DNA from 2 places in the Paenibacillus sp. J31R122 genome. Region 2 is predicted to be linked to the other one. Evidence: riboswitches for the same ligand, from Rfam matches in the RefSeq annotation. Region 2 holds a riboswitch; the other holds the start of a gene.
What was found. A riboswitch is a leader RNA that binds a small molecule or an ion and turns the genes downstream of it on or off. The one in region 2 is predicted to bind cyclic di-GMP.
Positions count from the first base shown of each region.

Region 1: it holds a riboswitch for cyclic di-GMP, as region 2 does, so the genes downstream of both, AC0YN7_RS21925 (methyl-accepting chemotaxis protein) here and AC0YN7_RS18425 (anti-repressor SinI family protein) in region 2, are expected to answer to the same signal.

Region 1 is NZ_JBWDNM010000014.1:89,705-93,126, forward strand. Features, by position in the region: gene AC0YN7_RS21925 (methyl-accepting chemotaxis protein) at 163-1,875, opposite strand; cyclic di-GMP riboswitch class I at 1,955-2,039, opposite strand; gene AC0YN7_RS21930 (BMP family protein) at 2,315-3,346, shown strand; gene AC0YN7_RS21935 (hypothetical protein) at 3,370-3,422, opposite strand, start outside.
Region 2 is NZ_JBWDNM010000011.1:30,910-34,331, forward strand. Features, by position in the region: gene AC0YN7_RS18415 (asparagine synthase-related protein) at 1-517, opposite strand, end outside; gene AC0YN7_RS18420 (helix-turn-helix domain-containing protein) at 915-1,244, shown strand; gene AC0YN7_RS18425 (anti-repressor SinI family protein) at 1,257-1,418, opposite strand; cyclic di-GMP riboswitch class II at 1,436-1,519, opposite strand; gene AC0YN7_RS18430 (DUF3329 domain-containing protein) at 1,710-3,083, opposite strand; gene AC0YN7_RS18435 (glycosyltransferase family 2 protein) at 3,139-3,422, opposite strand, start outside.

The DNA.
Region 1 (3,422 bases), on a different contig from region 2:
GACGCTTACAGCATATGCGAACAAAGTGGAGCCCATTCAATTAGCCGGGTTATCAATTTAGCTGTAGAAGTTCATAACAACGAATAGCTGACAGGTTAAAAAACCGCCGTTGGTTTCAACCAACGGCGGTTTTTCATTGCACAGCCTCTAGCAACGGGGCGATCAGCTCTTAAAACGTAAAGTCATATCGTGCAATTCTTGAGCCATACGCGTCAACGCATTCACGGATTCCGAAACTTCTTCCATCGTAGCTAATTGCTGCTCCGAAGCGGCAGCTACACTTTCTGTCTTCGAGAAGGCAGCTTCCGTAATGCTGTTCATATCGTGGAGAGAAGCGGTAATTTCCTCTGTGCCTGCCGACATTTGTTGTGATGCGGCAGATACCTCCTCCATCTGATAAGCCACCTGCTGCACCCCATTCATAATGTTACGGAATGCCTCTCCTGCTTCCTTCATAATCACAGTTCCGTGTTCGACCTCTATGCTGCCTTTTTCCATGGCGACAACCGCAGAACGAGTTTCACCTTGAATTTGCTGAATGATCACCACGATTTGTTCCGCCGATTGTCTGGATTGCTCCGCCAGCTTCCGAACCTCGTCGGCAACGACAGCAAAGCCTCTCCCGTGTTCGCCCGCTCTTGCAGCTTCAATCGCGGCATTCAATGCAAGCAAATTCGTCTGCATTGAAATATCGGTAATAACATCGACGATTTGACCGATTTCATGAGATCGTATACCCAGTTGGTTAACAACCTTGGCCGAATCGTTGACCGATTCTCGGATCAAATCCATTTGGGACATCGCTTTCTGGATCGAAATATTGCCTTCCTGGGCTTCCTTGGAAGCCTCCATTGACATTGCGGATACATTGCCTGAAAATTCTGCAATCCGATTAACGCCGGTAGCCATCTCTTCCATTGCTCTTACGCTTTCGATAGAGCTTTGCATCTGCTGATCGGCACCTCCAGCAATGTCTTGAATGGCCGCAACGACATGATGGGTAGTTTGGCTGGATTGTTCGGAGCTTGCTGCCAATTGCTCCGAGCTTGCAGACAAGTTCTGAGACTCGAGGACGATCTTCGCAATGATTTCTCTCAAGCTAGTGATCATTCCATTGAAATCCTTTGAAAGAAGACCGATTTCGTCTTTTGATTGGTATGTAGCGTTAACCGTTAAATCCCCGTCCTGCGCTTTTGCCATCAATTGCTGAATGGTGCGGACAGGTCTTGTGATCATATTAGAAATGCCGTATCCGATCAAGGAACATAAAATGACGGCAAGTAGGGTAACGACAACGATGATCGATGTAGCCAGTTTGGAGCTTTGAACACTTTTCTCATAAAAGATTTTTGCGTCGTCTTCATTGAACTTAACAACGTTCTCCAGGCTTTTGATCATTTCTGCACGGATCGGCTTGAACGAATTTACATATTCCTTATGCGCTGCTTCTTTTTGATTGGCAACTGCCAAGTTATCCACTTTTTTCTTGGCTTCGTTGTTTTTAGGGATCAAATCGATAAAGCTTTGGTACTGCTCTTGTGCTCTCGAAGACAACGTGATCTGCTCGAGACTTTTTCGTATCACCTGATTTTTATCGCGGGTCTGAACAATTTGCTGTTGAATTTGCTTAATGATAGCCTCGTCTTTCGCCAGCAGCATTTCAAGCTGCAAAGCATCCATTTGCGAATTGCCGAACAAAAGTCCTTCGACCAGGCTGTTCGGAATCAAGGTTTCTTCGTACATAGCACGGGCATTGCTAGCCATCTTGTTCATGACGAAAAAGCCTGTAATACCGATAATGAGTAGGAAAATAATGGAAAGTCCGAGCATTCCCCCGATTTTCGTTTTGATTCGTAAATTCTGAATATATTTCATGATCCAAGCATCCCCCATTAAGATATTGTAAAATAAAAAAAGTCCACCCCAAAAGAAAGGGATGGACGTCCTCCCAATTTTCGGTGACCCGGCTGCCGTAGATCGAAATCCTTAGGCCCGTAGCTTTGCGTCCCCCTCTTTCGAGAAGTATGCCTTTTCGTGATATGGGTATATCTATTGGCCAAAGTATAATATAGCTTTTCGGGATATACAAGACCTTTTTACTAAAAATAAATACTACTTTAGATACCGGTATGTCGGAATTTAGGTCAATTTTCACTGTCTATATAGGGAGTAAAGACCTGCTAACGACGTTATTTCGCAATTATTCGGTTTATTCCCCTTATTTATCTTCGGCATAATTTGACAAAAAGTGAAGTCTAGTTTATTCTCTGATTTGTCCGGACAAAACTACTTTTTTGGAAACGAGGGGTACATCTTGAGAAAATTACTATCGAAATTGGCTTTGTCGAGCTTGGCTATGGCACTTGTATTTTCATCCGGTTTGTCTACCGCAGAAGCTAGCAAGGACCCGTCACACACCAATAATAAGAAAGCAAAAGTTGCATTGTTGATTCCAGGTTCCTCCAAGGACGGCGGGTTTATGGAATCTGCTTACCGTGGATTAGCGAAGGCAGAAGAGGATTTCAGAATCAAAGCGACGTTTGTGGAAAATATCCCGCATGACACTGCGCAAATTGCGGATGCATTGCGCAAATTGGCCAAGAAAAACCCGGATATGATCATTGCTCATGCAGGGCAAAGCTCGGAAGCCGTGAAGTTGGTAGCTAAAGAATTCCCGAAAATAAAATTTGTTAATACACAAACGAATTTGACCGGCGATAACCTGTCCAGCTATCAGGTAAAACAGGAAGAATCCGCATGGCTGGCAGGTGCAGCTGCAGGACTTCTGACAAAAACGAATGTGGTTTCTCATATTTCCGGTGCACGCGTAGGTCCCGGTCTATTGGGACGCGCAGCATTTGCTGACGGTTTGAAATACACGAATCCTGAAGCAACATTCCTTACCACGTTTACAGGCGATCAAGAAAACGCCGCTTTGGCAAAAAGTGTTGCGCAAGCACAAATTAACGCGGGGTCGGATATGATCTTTACTATGTTGAATAAGGCTCGTTCCGGTGTTACGGAAGCGGCACGCGAGAATGGCGTGTATCAATTCGCTAACGTTCGTGATTATTATGCCGATGCACCCGATGTTTTCATTGGATCTGCGATATCGGATGCAAGCTTGACAGTATATGGAGCAATTAAAGATTTGACGGAAGGCACGTGGAAGCCGAATACAGTGAAAAAAATCGGACTTGAAAATCCGGATGCCGTTCGACTTGCCCTGTCACCTTTTGTTCCACAAGACGTGAAGGATAAAATTGTAGTGTACGCCGAAAAAATCGAATCAGGTGAAATTGTTATTCCTTCAGAATATACCGGTCCTGAATTTCCAGCTAACTAGGGCTGCGTTCGGAAAATGAATTGCTAAGTGAGTCTCTTAATTCGTATATTAAGCACTTCTTTAATCCCGAGAGGGG
Region 2 (3,422 bases):
TTACAATATTCGGTATAGTAAACAATGGCTTCATTGTTGTACACAACGCAAGTCTTTCACCACTCCAGTGATAATATAACGTTCTGCTGCCAGAGAAATCTCTTGCAGCGAACATTCGCTGCTCACGCTCATCCCATATGATAAATGCAAATTCACCTATCAAATATTTGGGAGAATCCTCGCCCCATTTGGAATAGGAAAGCAGAATAAGCTCAGCATCGGTAATATGCTCTCTGCTATCATGCTGTACCTGGAGTAAGTTAAATAATTCATTACGGTTATCAATAATAGCGTCTGCGGTAATGACTAATCGTCTTTCGGAATCATAAAAGGGATTGCGCTCACCAACAGATTCAGGTGTAATCCACTGGTTGTGACAGCCAAGAAACACATTATCAACATTCCAAGCTTGTGAAGAGTTACAAGGAAATTGAGATAATTCATGCATCATTCGATTGCCCTGCTCTAACACTAAGTTAGTATGATCGATTTCATATACGGCTGTGATCGCACTCATTTGTTCCTCCGATGTGATATCGATCCGTTCTATTTACTTAACAAATACGAATATCATCCAAGCGAGCATTAGTTCTCAATAAAGAACATATCTGAATGTTACACCCTTAAAAAGGGTTTGTCAATCAAAAATATTCAATTTTATGTAAATGAAAGCTGTTGTTTTGTTCTTTATAAAAAACAAAACTTTATCAAACCTTAATACATTTTTTCAAGCTATTTTTTACATTTCAATCGCTTTCTCTCACAAAAAAAAATCCACTTATTTACTAACTTAGTGGATTCGATTCAATCACCCAGAAAAATATATTCGTTATTACTTACAAGCTTTCTTAATTGAGAATTATTAGTTATAATAGAAGTGAGTTTACATCTATGTACAAACGGAGGAATTGGCTATGATTGGAGAACGCATTCAAATGCTGCGCAAGAGAAAAGGACTTTCCCTAACGGAGCTTTCCCAAAGAGCAGGCGTCGCAAAGTCTTATCTTAGTTCAATAGAGCGTGGACTACAGCAAAATCCTTCGATACAGTTTCTCGAGAAGGTTGGCGCAGTATTAAATGTAACTATTGAAGAGTTTTTAAATACCGATCAAACTGAAAGTAATCCCGAGCATCTAGATCGTGAGTGGTCAGACCTAGTTAAGGAAGCAATGGCATCTGGCGTTAGTAAAGATCAATTCAAAGAGTTCTTGGAATTTAATAAGTGGAAAATAAAGCGTGAATAGCATTTAACCTATTTACACAGCTTTATCCTGTTTGTCTACCTTACCTTCTTCCTCAAGGCAAAGAAGTGCTTTACGAACGTCGTCTGTATTAAGTCCCATTTTACGCGCGCTAACAATTAATTCAACCCACTCCATATCCAAATCTTGAATATTATCTACTTGTCCAAGCGTCATATCACCTTGTCCCCCATTCATATCGGGGCCGGTTGCACCACTGACTCCATGCGTTTAAGGTGCCCAGATACTAAACGCATTTCAACGTCTCCCTTTCACTAACTATAAGTATTATATCCCCCTTCGGACGCATATGCTGTCGCTTTATGTACTTGAAATTTGGGAGATAATTGTATTTTTTGTCGAATCAGCTTGTAAAAATCAAAAAAATTGTGACTGTCACACCACTTTAGAATGGATCAAAATGGCTGAATACTTACGGGCAATCATATAAATATCAATTCCTGCTTTTCACTTTTGAAGCTTGATTGATTCTAATCCAAAGTATTTCGCATAAATCGTATTTGGCCAAATTGCGGGATCCTCTCCAATATCACTGACAAATACATGATCCAGATAGGTTTCGTAAGGATTTTTATTGTTAATTGAAAAAGAGGAAACTTTAACATCAGGCTTCCCTTCGTTTATATGACTTTTGATTACAGATAGACGATTCTGCTGCTCTTCATTTAGTTGCGTATATTTAAGCAAAACGAGACTCATAGAAATAAGTAGCACTACACTTAATATAATTGAAAATACAAATCTTTGTTTCATGAATACTGCTCGAATAACGTTCATCCGAAGAAGACCCATAACACCAATAATTAGGAAGACACTAGAGCCAAAGCCAGCTCTCAAAGGAAAATACGGGGAAGCGAACATAACTACATTATTAATTACACTAAGTAGAATAAATACAAATGAATAGAGCAAATCAGAGCCATTTTTTTTGTAAAATCCAAGCCAATTATTTCTTCTTTTGTTGAAATATGCCAATAATATGGCTATAAATATAAATAATGCTATCCAGAGTGGCGCTTGAATCAGCATAATCTTAATAGTCATAGCTGCTGGTATTTTAATATGATACAACATAAAAGAGTAATCTTCGGCCTTCTCCATTCTCGCTGCCCTTACCATATTACCAGGTGCCAGCATTAGGAGCAGGAAGCCTACTATCATACCGCCAAAGCCTGTCAGCATCCATATGGCTATCTTTTTCTTGAAATAAAAATATCCTAATAATATTGCTGCTAGCAGTAATGTTGATAAAGCAGTATTTTCATTCGTCCAGCCTGTAACGACACCTAAAATCAACATACTCAAACGGCTTAAAAACCGATCCTTTAATCCTACACCTATCATAGTTATTCTAAAGGGCAGAAGAAATAAAAGAATAATGACCGAGGTCCATAAATAATTGACAGAGCCAATTATCCAGATGGTAGTTTCACCAAAGGAAGGTAGACTTGTCCAACAAAAAAATATGATTAACAACAGGACTGCACCTGATTGAATCATTAGTTTTTTCCCTTGCGAATGCCAATAAACTAAGTAAATGAAAGAAACATATATACATGCATTTAGCGTTGCGCTAACAGTCTTATTCAACATCAGCAATATTTGACCAATTGTATGGGCAACAGTCCTACCGCCCCATTCGAAATAATGCATATACTGTGACCTAAAAACATCAAATAAATTTTCAATTCGTTTAGACTTATCCCACATGAATGAGTAGTTAAAATCATCTGCAAACATCGGTGAAAGTAGATTCACCGTTAACATGTACGTGAACAATAATAGTAATAACGTTATACTGCTATATTTAGTAACTGTCATTATATACCATCCTACTATTCAATTTATTAGAGCTCTGTTTAAGTATGGCATGCCATTATCCTATGGATACAGTTTCTTTAGCTTTATCCTTGACAGAAACCTTCTCTCCGTCATATTCATCGATAAAGTATAAGGGTCTCTGCTTTGTTTCATTAAATACTCTTCCTAAATATTCACCAATAATGCCTAGAGACAATAACTGTATGCCACCTAAGAACAAAACAACAGTTATTAACGAAGCATAACCAGCCACAGATTCGCCAAAGAGCAGAGTCTTTATGATGACCCATCCCATATAAATAAAAGCGACAACTGATATGAGAACCCCAAACAATGCGG